4 regions of the Pseudomonas sp. PS02290 genome follow, and region 1 is predicted to be linked to each of the others. Evidence: predicted binding sites of a transcription regulator. Region 1 holds the regulator's gene; each other region holds the start of a gene.

The links. Region 1 encodes FliA, which starts transcription of late flagellar genes. Its sites were predicted from a motif close to CTAAAGTTTNNNNNNNNNNNGCCGNTAA; they were not measured.
Region 2: QMX88_RS20930 (methyl-accepting chemotaxis protein) is a predicted target of FliA. The motif match lies at 2,690-2,717, and genes of this name have one in related genera.
Region 3: QMX88_RS22435 (methyl-accepting chemotaxis protein) is a predicted target of FliA. The motif match lies at 2,894-2,921, and genes of this name have one in related genera.
Region 4: motA (flagellar motor stator protein MotA) is a predicted target of FliA. The motif match lies at 2,616-2,643, and genes of this name have one in related genera.

The regions. Positions count from the first base shown of each region.
Region 1 is NZ_JASCOY010000112.1:7,888-12,344, forward strand. Features, by position in the region: gene flhF (flagellar biosynthesis protein FlhF) at 1-653, shown strand, start outside; gene fleN (flagellar synthesis regulator FleN) at 772-1,605, shown strand; gene fliA (RNA polymerase sigma factor FliA) at 1,602-2,345, shown strand; gene QMX88_RS26090 (chemotaxis response regulator CheY) at 2,587-2,961, shown strand; gene QMX88_RS26095 (protein phosphatase CheZ) at 2,981-3,769, shown strand; gene QMX88_RS26100 (chemotaxis protein CheA) at 3,914-4,457, shown strand, end outside.
Region 2 is NZ_JASCOY010000060.1:2,459-6,915, forward strand. Features, by position in the region: gene QMX88_RS20925 (urea transporter) at 1-642, opposite strand, end outside; gene QMX88_RS20930 (methyl-accepting chemotaxis protein) at 943-2,574, opposite strand; gene QMX88_RS20935 (response regulator) at 3,117-3,515, shown strand; gene QMX88_RS20940 (TetR/AcrR family transcriptional regulator) at 3,519-4,127, opposite strand; gene QMX88_RS20945 (hypothetical protein) at 4,367-4,457, shown strand, end outside.
Region 3 is NZ_JASCOY010000070.1:2,079-6,535, reverse strand. Features, by position in the region: gene mqo (malate dehydrogenase (quinone)) at 1-816, opposite strand, end outside; gene QMX88_RS22435 (methyl-accepting chemotaxis protein) at 1,195-2,835, opposite strand; gene QMX88_RS22430 (tetratricopeptide repeat-containing response regulator) at 3,146-4,457, shown strand, end outside.
Region 4 is NZ_JASCOY010000009.1:35,911-40,367, reverse strand. Features, by position in the region: gene rsgA (small ribosomal subunit biogenesis GTPase RsgA) at 1-502, shown strand, start outside; gene motB (flagellar motor protein MotB) at 636-1,691, opposite strand; gene motA (flagellar motor stator protein MotA) at 1,695-2,546, opposite strand; gene QMX88_RS07075 (HDOD domain-containing protein) at 2,760-4,295, shown strand; gene rhdA (thiosulfate sulfurtransferase) at 4,342-4,457, shown strand, end outside.

The DNA of each region.
Region 1 (4,457 bases):
CCATGGTCGGTCCTGCCGGCATGGGCAAAACCACCACGCTGGCTAAACTGGCGGCCCGATATGTGTTGAAATACGGCGCGCAAAATATCGCGCTGGTGAGCATGGACAGTTTCCGCATTGGCGCTCAGGAGCAACTGAAAACCCTGGGCCGGATCCTCAATGTACCGGTCACCCACGTCGACCCGGGCCAGTCCCTGGCACAGGCGCTGGAGCCGCTGTTGCGCAAGCGCGTGGTGTTGATCGACACCGCCGGCCTGCAAGCCAGCGATCCGGCCCTGCGTCTGCAACTGGAAACCCTCGCCGGGCGTGGCATCAAGGCGCGCAACTACCTGGTGCTGGCGACGACCAGCCAGAAGCAGGTGCTGTCAGCGGCTTATCACAGTTACAAACGTTGCGGCCTGGCCGGGTGCATCCTGACCAAGCTCGACGAAACGGCCAGCCTTGGCGAAGTGCTCAGCCTGGCCGTGACACACGAACTGCCTGTGGCCTATCTCACCGATGGCCCACGGATACCGGATGATCTGCATTTGCCGCGTCGGCACCAATTGGTGAGCCGGGCTGTCAGCGTGCAGATGCAGGAGGAGCCGAGCGAGGAAGCGATGGCGGATATGTTTGCGGATCTTTATCACAGCACCGGCAAGCGCGCGGGCTAGGTGAAGAAAATGACAGTGGAATTTTCCTGCATCGATGGTCTGCCAGGCATTGTTCAGACACTGAACGTGCAGCCCGACATGTGGCTTAGGTCTAAGCAAGACAAGGTAAACAATTAACATGGGCAGCATGCATCCCGTACAGGTTATCGCGGTGACCGGTGGCAAAGGTGGCGTAGGCAAGACCAACGTTTCAGTGAATCTTTCACTGGCACTGGCCGAGCTGGGACGTCGCGTCATGCTGCTGGACGCCGATCTGGGTCTGGCCAACGTCGACGTATTGTTGGGTCTGACCCCCAAACGCACCCTGGCTGATGTCATCGAAGGGCGGTGCGAGCTGCGCGATGTCTTGCTGCAAGGCCCGGGCGGTGTACGCATCGTGCCGGCGGCATCGGGCACCCAGAGCATGGTCCACCTGACCCCGGCGCAGCATGCCGGGCTGATTCAGGCGTTCAGTGACATTGGCGACAACCTCGATGTGCTGGTCATCGATACCGCCGCCGGCATCGGCGAGTCGGTGGTGAGCTTTGTCCGCGCGGCCCAGGAAGTGCTGCTGGTGGTGTGCGACGAGCCCACATCGATCACCGACGCCTATGCCCTGATCAAACTGCTCAACCGCGATTACGGCATGAACCGCTTCCGCGTCCTGGCCAACATGGCCCAGAGCCCGCAGGAAGGGCGCAACCTCTTCGCCAAGCTGACCAAAGTCACCGACCGTTTTCTCGACGTGGCCCTGCAATATGTGGGCGCCGTGCCGTACGACGAATGCGTACGCAAGGCCGTGCAGAAACAGCGCGCCGTGTACGAAGCGTTTCCGCGTTCCAAATGTGCCCTGGCGTTCAAGGCCATCGCGCAGAAAGTCGACACCTGGCCGCTCCCGGCGAACCCGCGCGGCCACCTGGAATTTTTCGTAGAACGCCTCGTGCATCAAACCAGCGCAGGGCCCGTCTCATGACAGCAAGTGGCTATCGCATGTACAGCAAATCGTCCAAAGACTCCCAGTATGAGCTGATCGAGCGTTATGCCCCGCTGGTCAAACGAATCGCCTACCACTTGCTGGCGCGTCTGCCGGCCAGCGTGCAGGTCGAGGATTTGATCCAGGCGGGCATGATTGGCTTGCTCGAAGTCTCGACCAAATACGACTCCACCAAAGGGGCCAGCTTCGAGACGTACGCGGGTATTCGTATCCGTGGTGCGATGCTCGACGAAGTGCGCAAGGGGGACTGGGCGCCGCGCTCGGTCCACCGCAACACGCGCATGGTCAGTGACGCGATTCGTGCAATCGAAGCAAAAACCGGCCGTGACGCTAAAGATCACGAGGTTGCTGCCGAACTTGAAATGAGTCTCGACGATTACTACGGGATTTTGAACGATACCCTGGGCAGCCGCCTGTTCAGTTTCGACGACCTGTTGCAGGACGGCGAACACGAAGGGCTGCACGAGGACGGCGCGAGCCAGTCCCTCGAACCGTCGCGGGATCTGGAAGACGAGCGCTTCCAGGCTGCGCTGGCCGAGGCCATTGCCAACTTGCCCGAACGTGAACGCCTGGTGTTGTCGCTGTACTACGACGAAGAGCTGAACCTCAAGGAAATCGGTGAGGTCCTGGGGGTCAGCGAGTCGCGGGTCAGCCAGCTGCACAGTCAATGCGCGGCGCGGTTGCGCGGTCGTCTTGGCGAGTGGCGCGCACGTTCGTGAATCAGGCGCAGGCCGCGAGGCCTGCGTGTTGCGTGTAAGACCGGCTGTGCAAGACGTGAGCGGGAAGCAAATGAGACACGGCAGGAGTCGGTCGAACCGGGTCGTAGATGATCCGGTTTCGCTGCGCTTGTTCCGGTCGATTCAACCCCCTCTTGATGTTCGGCACAGCCGGTATTGATTGAACGCGCGTTCAGGTGCTGAACGCGTTAAAGACTGCTTGGAGGTCGAATTGGACAAGAACATGAAAATCCTCATCGTTGATGACTTCTCAACGATGCGGCGGATCATAAAAAACCTGTTGCGTGACCTTGGGTTCACCAACACGGCCGAAGCAGATGACGGACTCACCGCATTGCCGATGCTGCAAAGCGGCGCTTTTGACTTCCTCGTCACTGACTGGAACATGCCGGGCATGTCCGGCATCGACCTGTTGCGTCAGGTGCGTGCCGACGAGCGTCTGCGCAGCCTGCCGGTGCTGATGGTCACTGCCGAAGCCAAGCGCGAGCAGATCATCGAAGCCGCTCAGGCCGGTGTGAACGGCTACGTGGTGAAGCCGTTCACCGCGCAAGTGCTCAAAGAAAAAATCGAAAAGATATTCGAGCGCGTCAATAGCTGATGTCCGCTGCGAGGGCGCTATGGATTCCAAAGATTCGACAATGGGTGACTTTGAGTCAACCCTGAAGAAACACGCACAAGAGCTGGTCGCGAGCCTTGAAAAAGGCAAGTTCGGCGACGCCGTGCAACTGATCCATGAGCTTAACCAGACCCGCGACCGCGGCCTGTATCAGGAAGTCGGCAAACTGACGCGCGAGCTGCACAGCGCGATCGTCAACTTCCAGATCGACCCGAACATGCCGCAGGCCGAGGAGGTCTCCCAGATCACCGACGCCACCGAGCGGCTGTCGTACGTCGTCAGGCTGACTGAAAACGCGGCGAACCGGACCATGGATCTGGTAGAGCTGAGCACGCCGTTGATGCACGGGCTCACTGAAGACGCCAAGTCCTTGAGCGCCGATTGGGGACGCTTCATGCGCCGCGAGATCAGCGCCGAAGAGTTTCGTGATCTGGCCCGCCGCGTCGATGTGTTCCTGACCCGCAGCGAGAAGGAGACCACCGAGGTCTCTGCGCACCTGAACGACATTCTGCTGGCCCAGGATTACCAGGACCTCACCGGTCAGGTGATCAAGCGCGTGACCACGCTGGTCACGGAAGTCGAGCGCAATCTGCTCAAGCTGGTGCTCATGGCGAGCCAGGTGGACCGCTTCGCGGGCATCGAGCACGACCAGGAAATGTTCCGTCAGCAAAAAGAACAAGAAAAACTTCACTCCAAGGGTGAAGGTCCGCAGATTCATGCCGATAAACGTGAAGACGTTGTATCCGGACAGGATGATGTTGACGATCTGCTATCCAGCCTCGGATTCTGATTCGGTCATTCTGTCTCGGACTTCAGGTTTTCTGTGAAAGTGGCTGCTGGACCCGCGCGCCAATGCTTCGACGAAAGCAATGCGCGCAGGCCGTCAGTGCAGCCTCCGGATCGGTTTGACGGTTAATTTTAGGAGCACCCCCCAATGAGCTTCGGCGCCGATGAAGAAATCCTTCAGGATTTTCTGGTAGAGGCCGGCGAGATTCTCGAGCTGTTGTCAGAGCAGTTGGTCGAGCTGGAAAGCCGGCCTGACGATGCGGACCTGCTCAATGCAATTTTTCGCGGTTTTCACACTGTAAAAGGGGGCGCCGGCTTCCTCCAGCTCAACGAGCTGGTTGAATGCTGTCACATCGCCGAGAACGTGTTCGACATCCTGCGTAAGGGTGAGCGTCGCGTCGACTCGGAGCTCATGGACGTGGTGCTCGAAGCGCTCGACACTGTTAACAGCATGTTCGGTCAGGTGCGCGAGCGTTCTGCCGTCACCCCGGCCACGCCTGAATTGCTGGCCGCGCTGGCTCGCCTGGCCGAGCCAGCCTCGGCAGAAGAAATCGCTGCGGCACCGGTGGTGGTTGAAGAGCCGGTCGCTGAAGCGCCGTCCGAAGACATCACCGATCTGGAATTCGAACAGCTGCTGGATTCGCTCAACGCCGTCAAGGCGCAAGCGGCAGGTGCGCCTGCACCGGCTCCGT
Region 2 (4,457 bases), on a different contig from region 1:
GTCAGGCTGCGACTGCCACAGCACGAAGGTGACGCCGCTGAGGCAACCGACAAAGGCCCAGAGCGCGGCGCGCCGATTGGCGATCAGCAGCCCGACACCGATCATCACCCCGGCCAGCGGATGATCGAGCAGAAAGACCTGACCAAAACCCAGCGGCAGCGCGTGGATCGGACTTACGTCTGCGACAGCGACTGAAGTCGGCCCGACAAACATCAATAACAACCATCCAAACAGCACGAAGGGCGCGGTGTAGGCGTTGAGGCACGTGGCGCGAGGCGTGCGTTCCAGCCAGGCGTGCATGAGCATCGCGCTCAACCCGCCGCAGGCAATGATCAGCAGCGGCACCAGTGGTGACCATTCGACCTGAGAGCCGACCAACAGCCCGAGCAAAATGCCGTTGTAGCTGTAGAGCCCGGATTGGCGCCTGCTTTTCGGGTAGCCGCGCCGTTGCGCCGTGAGCAAACCCGCGACGGCACCCAGCAGCGCGTCGCCCAGGGAGGAGGGGGCGCTGATCAGAATCGCCAACAGACAGAAAACCCCGCAGAGGGCGCTGCGTTGCAGGAGCACCTGACTGAAACCGTTGAGCAGGGCTTCGGCCCAGTCAGGGCAATGGTGGGGAGATGGGGCGAGGAGGGCCGGCATGTCTGTATTCAATAATTGTATTTATTGTATACATAATGGCTTGAGGTACGTAGTTCAGCAAGGCTGTAAGCGAGATACATTCTCTCATCGCCACTCCAGCTGACACACCGTATATTTCTGTGGGACCGGCTTCAGCCGGGAAAGCCTCAGGCGTCACACCGCAAAATTGAGGGTGCCCAGGCCGGCCCCTTCCCGGCTAAAGCCAGTCCTACGGAAACACCGCGTACCCCTGTGGGACCGGCTTTAGCCGGGAAAGCGCCAGTCGTTACACCGCAAATCTTATGGGGCTCAATCTGGTTGTTACACCCGAAACTGCCGCAACAACCCATTCAGCTGTTCACTCAACCCTTTGAGCTGATTGCTCGCCGCGCTGGACTGTTCGGCCGCCACCGCCGTGCTCTGGGACAGCTGCGCCGCCTGGGTGACGTTCTGGTTGATGTCTTCCACCACGTGGGATTGCTCGAGGGTCGCACTGGCGATGGAGGCGTTCAGGCCGTTGAGGTTGCGCAGCGCCTGGCTGATCGACGTCAGGCTCTGGCCGGCCAGGTTGGCCTGCTCGATGGTCAGCTGCGAAGAACGACTGCTGTCGGCGATGACTTTCACCGCCGCATCCGAATGGGCTTGCAGGCGCTCGATCATCGCCTGGATTTCCGCCGTGGATTTCTGCGTGCGCTGGGCAAGCAGGCGGACTTCGTCTGCGACGACGGCGAAGCCACGGCCCTGATCACCGGCGCGGGCGGCTTCGATGGCGGCGTTGAGCGCGAGCAGGTTGGTCTGCTCGGCAATCGAACTGATCACCTCCAGCACGCCGCCGATCTGCGTGCTTTCGCTGGCCAGCGTGCGAATCACTTCCACGGCCTGATCGATGGTGCCGGACAGGTGCCCGATCTGCTTCAGGCTGCTGTCGATGTTGGCCTGACCCTGCTGCGCCTGGGATTCGGCGTTGCGCATCTCGCTGGCGGCGTGCTCGGCGTTTTTTGCCACGTCCTGCACGCCATAAGTGACCTCATTGACCGCCGTGGCCACCTGCTCCATCTGCAGCGACTGCTGCTGGCTGCGTTCCTGAGCCTGAATGGCGTTGCTGCCCAGCTCACTCGACGCCTGACCCAGGCCGACCGCAGACGACTGCAGCTCACTGACCACCCGCCGCAGCTTGGCGGTGAACGCATTGAAGTGCCGGGCCAGTTGCGTGACTTCGTCGTTGCCCTGGGTTTCCAGAGTGCGGGTCAGGTCGCTTTCGCCGCTGGCGATATTGGCCATCGCCTCGACAGTGGCCTTGAGCGGGCCGGCGATGCTGCGCGCGATGAGAATCAACAGCAGCGCCATGACCAGAATGATGCCGGCACTGATCGACAGCGCCTTGACCACCTGCTTGTAGAACTCGGCCTGCACGTCATCGATGTAAACGCCCGAGCCGATGATCCAGCCCCACGGCGCGAACAGCGAGATGTACGAGGTCTTGCCGACCGCATCAGTGGCGCCGGGCTTGGGCCAGCGGTAGTTGACCATACCCCCGCCTTTGGCCTTGGCCAGGGTGACCATCTCGTTGAAGACCTGAAAGCCGTCCGGGTCTTTGATGCCGGACAGGTCCTGGCCTACCAGCTTGGGATTGGCCGGGTGCATGATCATCACCGGGCGCAGGTCGTTGATCCAGAAATAGTCGGTCTGGTTGTAGCGCAGCCCGCGAATGGCATCCATCGCCTGCTGTTGGGCCTGCTCGCGGGTCAGGGTGCCGGCGGTTTCCAGGCCATGGTAGTAATCGAGCAGGCCGCTGGCGGTCTGCACCACGTGCATGGTCTTGACGGTTTTGGCTTCGTACAGATCGTCGTGGATCTGTTTGAGCATCGCCGCCGCCAGCGTGAACAGCATCACCACGGCGACGATGAGAATCAGCCACAACCGCCGGCTGATCGAAAGATTGCGCATATTCATGATCGTCACTCCGCTTCTTTTTTCTTCTTGTTCGGCCAAGCCGCTCTATAACCGCTTGCACGACAGCCCATTGACCCGCATCCCTCAGCGGAGGGAAGCCATGGTGTCATTAAGCATCTCGGCCTGACCGGTATAAACCTGAGTGTGGGCGCAGGTCACTGACACAGGTATAGCCAAAGGCTTACACGACCTGAGGAACTTGGCTCTAGGTTGAAACACATCCTCGCGGTACATTGGATCCATCAACTGCAGCAACGGACCGCTGCAGGATCAAGGACGATCGACCGTTGCCAGGCATTGGCGGCCAACAGGAAGTTGGACGGTGTTGCACAAACCCGCTTCGGCGGGTTTTTTATTGCCTGCGATTCCGCAAAGTCCCGTTTGTACGGTTTCATTTCCAGAATCTGCACATCGTTTCGACCAAATGTTGCTTCCCAATGGAATTTCCGGCGCTCGCGCCGCTCACAGTACGGACTACACCCGAGTCCAGGACAGGGCCGGCCGGGCAGGCATGGGAAATAATTATTGTGGATGTGGCGCAAATGGCAGCAGACGTACCAAACATGGGACTCATTCTGGTGGTTGAGGACGAGGAGATCATTCGCGAGTTCGTTTGCGAAATCCTCGAGGATGAAGGCTTTACCACCCATGCGCTGGAGACTGCAGACGAGGCGGCGAAGTACCTCGAAAGCAACTCGGGCGACGTGGCGCTCCTCCTGACCGATATTCTCATGCCGGGCACCTTGAACGGTGCGGACCTTGCGAACCTGTCGAGCAACAAGTATCCGCAGATCCCGATCCTGATCATGTCAGGTCACGAGACACCCGAGAGCTCGGGTGTCGTACATCCAGTCGTGTTCATCCGCAAGCCCTGGAGTTTCGGCCAGCTCTTGCAAGGTGTGAACAGGGCCTTGGGCTACGACAAGGAAGAAAGCCAGTGACCTTCAGCGGTCAGGCTCACACCCTTTGAGCACCAGGCGGATGATGGTCTGGGCGGCCGCTTCGTAATCAGCGTCGTCCAGGGTCGCTTTACCCGTCACCGTGGAAATCTGCCAGTCGAAGTCGGCGTAGGTCTGGGTCGCGGCCCAGATGCTGAACATCAGATGATGGGGGTCGATCGGGGCGATTAGACCGTCATCGATCCAGCCCTGAATACATTCGATGTTATGCCGGGCCTGTCCATTCAGTTGCTCAACCTGCTCGGGCGTCAAATGCGGCGCGCCGTGCATGATCTCGCTGGCGAACACCTTTGAAGCGAAGGGCAGCTCGCGGGAGATGCGGATCTTCGAGCGGATGTAGCTCGTCAGCACTTCAGCCGGCACACCCTCGCGATTGAACGGCGTCGACGCCTGCATGATCGGCTCGATGATGCTTTCGAGCACCTCGCGATACAGATTGTCCTTGGACTTGAAGTAGTAATAGACGTTGGGCTTGGGCACACCCGCCTTGGCGGCGATGTCACTGGTCTTGCTGGCGGCGAATCCCTTATCGGCAAATTCTTCGCTGGCTGCGCGCAGGATCAGTTCTTTGTTGCGCTCGCGGATGCTGCTCATAAACCGGTATGTCCTTGCCTGCTCGGCGGTGGCGAATGTTAGCACCGGCCTCGCAGCAGGCTCAACATTGCCTCGGCTGCGCAACAACATCCCCTTTGTCCACCGGCTTTGTCACTGGCGCGACGGCGCGCCAATGCTATTGTGTGGCGGGTTGTACCGGGAGCAGTAGCGGAATGGCAGCAACAAAACTGGCGCCTTATCAAGGCTGAACGCGTATTCGGTGGCGAGGTGTCGGCAGCATGAACAGCCCATTGTTTTCCAGCGTCGTTGCGTATGCCCAGCATTGCGAGCGTCAGCTGGTGGAAATCCTGCACCGCCGGCCGACGCTCG
Region 3 (4,457 bases), on a different contig from region 1:
CAGCTTCAATGCGCCGCCGCCTGCACCGATGAACAGGAACTTGGCGTCGGTACCGGTGGTGGTGCCGTCTTTCAGGTTCTTGTACTCAACGTGCCAAGAGCCGTCGTCGTTGCGGGTGATGTCGTTGACTTCGCTGGACAGCTTCAAATCGAAGTTCGGGCGGGTCTGCAGGTACGACACGTACTGGCGGGTGACTTCACCCCAGTTAACGTCGGTGCCGATCGGCGTCCAGGTGGTCGCCAGCTTCTGCGAAGGATCACGGCCTTCCATCATCAGCGGGACCCACTTGGCGATCTGTGCCGGGTCTTCGGAATACTGCATCGGGCGGAACAGCGGGCTGGCTTGCAGCGCGTCATAACGCTTTTTCAGGAATTTGATGTTGTCATCGCCCCACACGAAGCTCATGTGTGGTGTGGTGTTGATGAACGAAGGCGGGTTCTTCAGGACGTTCTGGCGGACCTGCCAGGACAGGAACTGACGGGTGACCTGGAAGGCTTCGTTGATCTCGATGGCTTTGGAGATGTTGACCTTGCCGTCTTTGTCTTCAGGCGTGTAGTTCAGCTCGGCGAGGCCGGAGTGACCGGTGCCGGCGTTGTTCCAGCCGTTGGAGCTTTCTTCGGCGACGGCGTCGAGGCGCTCGACCATTTCCATCGACCAGCTCGGCTCGAGTTCATTGAGCCAGACGCCCAGGGTCGAACTCATGATGCCGCCGCCGATCAGCAGTACATCGACTTTCTTGCTTTCTGCGGCATGGGCTTGCAGGAAGGTGGCCGAAATCGCGAGGCCCAGTAGAGCGGTGCTCGTTTTCTTGAACATCGAATCATCCAATAGATAGAAAGTTATCCGCCTGCAGCAATCGTCGCGCAACGTCCTGCGATGCCGGGCGCCAGTGTGCGGCGCGAACGTCAGACAGGCTTCGCTCTCGGAAAACGAGGAGGAAGGGTCAAAAGGCCAGTGAAAAGGTCGACCTCGTGTTCTATGTCCCTCGGTGCTGTGCTTTTTATTCGATCATTGGAATCAGCAGCTTGAGTAAACATCATCCACCGCAGGACCTGGTCATCAGGTCCATCCCCTGCGGCGGGCGGGGATTGTACCCGAAATGTCATTTTCGACAAATCGGGTGTCAAATTAGTCAATACGCCATTTTGTCTCAGGGTGGCGATTGGCTGGCCGGGCGCCGAAACGCCAAGCCGTTTACAGGGTGAATTTGCCTACCATGGAGTGGAAGGAAACGGCCAGCCGCGACAACGCCTGACTTGACGCGCTGGTCTGATTGGCGCCGGCTGCGGTTTGGGTCGACAGGTCCTGGATGTTCACCAGGTTGCGGTCCACTTCGCGGGCCACTTGCGCCTGCTCCTCCGCTGCGCTGGCGATCACCAGGTTGCGTTCGTTCATCTGGCTGACGCCTTCGCTGATGCGTTCCAGCGCGTGGCCGGCTTCGGTGGCCAGTGACTGGGTATGCACGGCGATCGCCTGGCTTTTGCCCATGGCCTGCACGGCTTCGTCGGCGCCATTGCGCACCTTGGTGATCATCGATTCGATTTCGCTGGTGGAGGTTTGAGTGCGGTGGGCGAGGGCACGTACTTCGTCCGCCACCACCGCAAAGCCACGGCCTTGCTCGCCGGCGCGGGCCGCTTCGATAGCGGCGTTGAGCGCCAGCAGGTTGGTCTGCTCGGCAATACCGCGGATCACGTCGAGGACTTTGGTGATGTCGCGGATCTGCCCGGCCAGCGCTTCGACGCGTTGGGTCGATTCGGTGATTTCCACGGTCATGGTGTTCATCGCGGTGACAGCCTGCTGCACTTGTTGCTGGCCCTTGATGGCATCTTCGGAGGTCTGCGCAGACACCTGCGAAGCGCTCGCGGCGTTGCGCGCCACTTCTTCCACCGCAGCGGTCATCTCGTTGACGGCCGTGGCGGCTTGCTGGATTTCATCGTTCTGACGCATCAGCCCGCGGGTGCTGTCGTCGGTCACCATGGTCAGTTCTTCAGCGGCGGACGCCAGTTGATCCGAAGCGGTGGCGATTTGCTGAACCGTGCCCTTCAGGCTGCCCTGCATGTTGGACAGCGCCTTGAGCAACTGGCCGGTTTCGTCCTGACCGCCGACCGCGATGGTCTGGCTCAGATCACCGCCCGCCACCCGGGTGGCGCTGGCCACGGATTGATAGATCGGCCGGGTGATCATGCGGGTGACGATCAGCCCCAACGCAATGGCGCACACCACCGCGATCAACGAACCGATGATCAGAATCCACGTCACCTGCTTGTCCGTTTCGATGCCTTGCTGGGCCTGTTCATTGGCTTGCCGCAGGTTGGATTCGATCATGATTTTCAGCTCGCCCATGGTCTTGCGATAGCTAGGCGTTACGCTGGTGGCGGCCAATTTGCTGGCTTGCTCAAGGTCGCCACTCTGCGCCACAGACAGCGCATTGAGGGCGGCGCTGATGTAAGCGGCCCAGTCGCGTTCGAAGTCATCGCCTGCGGCTTTTTCATCCGGATCAAGTGGCGTGGCGCGGTAGGTCTTGAAGTCGGTCTCGGCTTGGGCCTGGTTTTCCTTTAGAGACTGGATGGCTGCGTTGATGTCGTCCGGGTTGGCCTTGAGTGCGCTCAGTCCGATGGCTTTGAAAAAGTCGCGGTTGGTGGCGATGACGTTGGCCTTCACCGAATCGACCTTGGCGATCGACACCAGATTGTCGCTCACCGTGTTTTCAAACAGTTCATACAGCCGGGAAATACCGCTCTGCCCCAGTACACCCACCACCACGGTGATCAGCGCGCACAGACAGAAAGCCGAAAGGAGCTTGGTCTTCAATTTCAGGTCGGTCAGCCAGGACATGGAGTGCACTCGAACGGGGATGGGGTTGCGGCTGGTTGGGTACGCGTTGCATGACTGGATATCGGCTGCACACTCAAGGACTTTACCCGTTGACCCACGCCTCCTTACGCATCGATGCCCCGTCAACACGGCGCGAGGGCGTGATTTTTTCCCGCATGGCGTGCCTAAGCTTTGTCCTGCTGCCGCCGATAACTCGGACAAGTGGCGTCATGCCGCAACTTTATTGGCCCTCTCTGCCCAGACCGGGAACGAGACCGCCGCCCTTGCAAGTGCCTCAGGGCCGACTATTTATCCGGTGACAGGAATCTCGATGCTGGCGTGGAACCAAAAAACCTTTCTGATCGTCGACGATTTTTCCGACTTCCGCAGTTCGGTCCGCTCGATGCTGCGCGAGTTGGGCGTCAAGGCGGTGGACACTGCCGACACCGGCGAGGAGGCGCTGAAGATGTGCGCGCAGAAGCGCTACGACTTCATCCTCCACGACTTCAATCTGGGTGACGGCAAGAAGAACGGCCAGCAGGTGCTCGAAGACCTGATGTCCGATCGACTGATCAGCCACGAAAGCGTGTTCGTCATGGTCACTGCCGAGAACAGCCAGGCGATGGTGATGAGCGCGCTGGAGTGGGAGCCGGATGCGTACCTGACCAAGCCGTTCAACCGTGCGAGCCTGGCTCAGCGTCTGGAGAAGATCGTCCAGCGCAAGACCCTGCTCAAGCCGATCCTGCAAGCGCTTGACCGTGGCAATCCGACCGAGGTGTTGACGGCCTGTGCTGCGCTGACCAAGCAGGACCCACGTTTTGCGCCGCTGTGCCTGCGCTACAAAGCCGATGCACTGCGTGACCTCAATCAGCACGAGCCGCTCGAGGCCTTTCTCAAGTCGATCCTCGCCGACCGCCCGCAACCCTGGGCGTATGTGGCGCTGGGCAAGCTGCTGTTCAAGCGCGGGCGCAACGCTGAAGCGCAGGGCGTGTACGAAGAAGCGATTCGCGCCTTCAATGCCATGCCGGTGCTGTACGACGGGCTGGCCGACGTGTTGGTGGCGAGCGGCGACAACAAGCGTGCGCAGAAGATGCTGGAAGAGGCGGTGCGGTTATCGCCGTATGCGGTGCGCCGTCAGCGTCTGCTGGGCAAGCTGGCGCTGGAAAACGAGGACTTCGATGGTGCTTCAAAGGCCTATCGTCAGGCCGTTTCCCAAGGCCAGTTCTCTCGCTTCAAGGACCCGGAAACCAACCTCGGTTTTGCTCAGGCACTGATCAGCCGTGGCGGCGAGCGCGGGCTGGATGCCCGCACCCGCATCGAGATCAACCAGACCCTCACCGAAGTCGCCAAGGAAAACGGCAACGACGCCGGCCTGCAAGTGCGCGCGCGTTTGATGAAGGCCACCAGCGTCGCATCCTCCGATCCGGAAATGGCCGCCAAACTGACCGAGCAGGCGATGGAACGGCTTGAGGGCATGGAGCAGTTTCTCAGCGCCGATGCGGCGCTGGCGGTGGCTTCGCAGCTCAAGGCGCTCGGTCAGGAAGACGCTGGCGCGGGCATTCTGAAAAGCTGTGCCGAAATCTACGGCGACGATCCAGTGGTGATGCAGAACATCGCCAGGCAGACCGACGATCCCGAGATTC
Region 4 (4,457 bases), on a different contig from region 1:
TGCGCTGCTGGCCGTTTATCGCACGCTGGGTTACCCGGTGCTGGAAGTGTCGGCTCACCACGGCGACGGCATGCAGCAATTGCAGGACCAGCTGGATGGCCACATCAGTGTGTTCGTCGGCCAGTCCGGCGTCGGCAAATCCTCGCTGGTCAACAGCCTGCTGCCGGAAGTCGGCACCCGCGTCGGGCCGTTGTCGGAGTATTCGGGTCAAGGCACGCATACCACCACCACCGCGCGCCTGTTCCACTTCCCGCGCGGCGGCGACCTGATCGACTCACCGGGTATTCGTGAATTCGGCCTCGGTCACGTCAGCCGCGCCGACGTCGAAGCGGGCTTCATCGAGTTCAATGATCTGCTCGGCCGATGCCGCTTCCGTGACTGCAAGCATGACCGCGAACCCGGCTGTGCGTTGTTGCAGGGCCTTGCAGACGGACGCGTGCAGCAGCAGCGCATGAACAGCTATCGCTCGATTATCGCGAGCCTGCCGGAAAGCAGTTATTGATTCAGCGGTAGTGGCCAATCCGATTTAGGCCTTCCCGGCTGAAGCCGGTCCTACTGACTGCGGGCCCGTTAATTGAAACGCGCACACAAAAACGCCGCGATCATCGCGGCGTTTTTGTGTCTGCAACCCAGTATCAGTTCTTGGTGTCGTCGATCTTCAACTGGCCCTGATCGAAGATGTTCAGCTTCTGCCGAATCTCGTGGGGCTGGGCATAAGCCTGTGGGTCAACGGCAGGTGTGGAAGTGGACGCCCCTGGCTGATTGGCCGGCGCTGTAGCGCCAGGTACAGGCGATGGCGCAGGAGCTCCTGGTGCATCCGGGGTTTGCGGTGCTTCACCTGAATTCTGCGCGCCTTCGATCCGCTGCTGCGCTTTCTTGGTCATCACCACAATGTCGATGCGACGGTTGATCGGGTTTTGCGGGTGCTCCTTGTCATACAGTGCCGAAGACGCATAACCCACTACGCGCGCCACCTGCTGATCCGGATACCCTCCCGCGACGAGCGCCCGGCGTGCGGCATTCGCTCGACCGGAGGACAGCTCCCAGTTACCGAAGCCATTGTTACCAACAAAGGGCGTCGCGTCGGTGTGTCCGCTGATGCTGACTTTGTTCGGCACGGCTTTGATGGTGTCGGCCATGGCCAGCAAGATGTCTTCGAAATACGGTTTGAGCTTCGCGCTGCCGATGTCAAACATCGGGCGGTTTTCGGCGTCCATGATCTGGATGCGCAAACCGTCCTGAGTGATCTCGAACAGAATCTGGTCCTTGAACTTCGCCAGTTGCGGATTCTCGTTGATCTTGGTCTGCAACTCTTGCAGCAACATCTCCAGGCGGTCCTGCTCGACCTGCTCGGCGGCGGCATCCTGCTGGTCTGCATCAACGGGCACGCGATCCGGCGCAGGCGTGGATTGCACTTCCGGGTTGAGCGTCTGGTTAGGGGACATTTCCGGCGAACCGCCCAGGTCAATCACATAGGGCGAGCCGCTGTCGGAAAAACCGACCGGGTCCTTGAAGTAACCGGCGATGGCAAGCAGTTGCTCGGGGGTGGCCGACGACATCAGCCACAGCACCAGGAAGAACGCCATCATCGCCGTCGCGAAGTCGGCAAAGGCGATTTTCCAGGCGCCGCCGTGATGCCCCCCGCCGTAGCGCTTGACGCGCTTTATGATAATCGGCTGATTATTTTCCATGGATCAACGACCGCGGACAGCTTGTTCCAGCTCGCTGAAGCTGGGGCGATGGGCCGGATACAGAACCTTGCGACCGAACTCCACGGCCAGCGAAGGCGGCACGCCGGACGCCGATGCTACGAGCGAAGCCTTGATCGATTCATAGACGTTCATTTCTTCCTTGGCATCGTGGGCCAGGGAAGTAGCCAACGGACCGAAGAAACCGTACGCCGCAAGAATACCGAAGAAGGTCCCCACCAGCGCCGCGCCGACGTGCATGCCGATCGCGGCTTTGTCGCCGGAACCCAGGGAGGCCATGGTCACCACGATACCCAGTACCGCAGCAACGATACCGAAACCCGGCATGGCGTCGGCGACACCGGTCACTGCGTGGGAAGGATGCTCGAGCTCTTCTTTCATGCTCAGCAGTTCCATGTCGAACAAGCCTTCCAGCTCGTGGGGTGCCATGTTGCCGGAAGACATGATGCGCAGGTAATCGCAAATGAAAGCGATCATGCGGGTGTCTTTGAGCACGCCAGGGTATTTGGCGAAAATCGGGCTGTTCTCGGGCTCTTCAATGTCGCCTTCGATGGCCATCATGCCTTCGCGGCGACTCTTGTTGAGGATCTCGTAGACCAGGCCCAGCACTTCGAGGTAGTAGCCGTGGGTGAACCGGGTGCTGAACATCTTCAAGGACTTCTTGATGACCAGCATGGTCATATAGCCCGGGTTGGCTTGCAGGAATGCGCCCAGCGCCGCACCGCCGATGATCATGACCTCGAAAGGCTGGATCAACGCAGCGATCTGACCGTGGGACAGTACGTATCCGCCGAGAACGCTCGCGAAAACGACGATGATGCCGATAATTTTTGCCATAGGTAGAGAATACTTACTGAGTCGGGTTCATGGTCATTGTGCGAGAAGCGCTTGAAACTCTTGTCCTGCTTATCGGCATGAATGCGCCAGACTATAGTCAGATCACAGGAAAATGCTGACCGATGCGTGGCGCAGGACGTTGCGTCCATGAGGGCCAGCATGATGCCAGTACCCGACATTGATCAAACCCTCCCAGCCGTACGGGTGTTGTGAATGCAATCAGATAAAGCTACTTCGCTCCCTGTTCCGCGCACCCTCGATACCTGGATAAAGCAGCTCGACAGCATCGCCTTGCCGGTGCCCGCGGTGGCGTATCAGCGCGTGCAGGCGGCATTGACCGACAGCCGCCGCTCGCTGCGCGATATCGCCGATCTCATGCAGGACAGCCCGGCGCTGGTGCTCAACGTTTTGCGCGAAGCCAACCTGAACAGCCCCGCCACGGCTCAGCCTGCGGAGAGTCTTGAAGTCGCCATCAACCGCCTGGGTCTGGCGCGTACCGAGGCGCTGCTGGCGCGGTTGCCGAGTGTCGATGCACGGGATATCCCCATGGCGCTGCGCCAGATACAACTGATCAGTCAGCACGCCATGCAACAGGCTTACGGTTTGTTCGCCAATCAACTGGCCCGGCTGTGGCAGGACATCCATCTGGGCAGCCTGCTGTTTCTCTCGCCCCTCTGGCCGTTGGCGCTGGCCCACCCCAAACTGCTGGAAGAGTGGGAGTTGCGGGTTATCCACAAGGGCGAATCTGCCAAGACCGTGGAGCAGGCACTGTTTGGCGTGCGGCTGGTGCGTTTGTGTCAGGGGCTGGCGCAGCACTGGCGCCTGCCGATCTGGGTGACCCAGGGCTACGAACTGCTGACCTCCCAGCAACGCAATCTGGTGAAAGTGTTGCGCATCGCCCATAGCAACAACGACCCACTCAAGCAGCAACAGCAACTCGACGCCGATCTGCCGCTGCGGCGCTGGCTTAACCAGCCCGCCAATACAATTCTGCTGGCCAACGGCCTCGCGCTGTCGGCGCACCAGGCCTGGGACACGCCGCATAACCTGCGCTGGCAACTGCTGACCAGCCTGTATCTGCAACAGTCACTGGATCATCTCCAGCAGCAGGTTCACCAGAATGCGGCGGCCAGCGCTCGCCAGCATTCCGGCCTGGATATCTGGCACCCGGCGCAGGCTTTGCTTTGGCCGTGGAGTGCACGACGAGTACATAAAGGCTTGCTGCCTGCCCCGCCCCCCTCGCCCGACGCCTTGCAGCTGTGGCGCAAGCACTGCGCCGATCTGTTGAAAGAGCCCGGCATTTTCATCAACGCGATACACCTGACCACCTGCGCCCGGGATGCATTGGTGGCGGCAGGCATGCAACGAGTGGTGTTGCTGATGACCGATCGCAAGACCGACAGCCTGCGCGTGCATCAGATCGCAGGCGTGGACAAGTCGGCCGCTGCATTGCTGGTGCCCTACAAAGACAGCACCGTGCTGCAACGCCTGCTCGCTCAACCCACGCAATTGCGCCTGACACCGGCCAACAACGCTCAGTTCTCGGCGCTGCTGCCGCCGCAGCTGCGCAATCTGTTCAGCGGGGAAAACCTGCTGATTCGCTCACTGGCCAGCAATGGCCGTGTGGTGATGATGGTGGTGGCTGATCAGGGCGGGGGGCCGTTTTCCGAAGTGTCCGTCCAGGCGTTCGGAAAAACCGGTCAGTGCATCGAGAAGGCGCTGACCACCTTTAGCCATCGCAATGGCTGACGGCTGAGCTACAATTCGCAACCTTTTCGCGATCCGGAGACGCTAGATGTCTGCCTTTTCAAGCTTGCCGCTGGTCATCGAGCCCGCAGACCTGCAAGCACGCCTCAGCGCGCCAGAGCTGATTCTGGTCGACCTGACCAGCCCGGCCCGCTACGAGGCCGG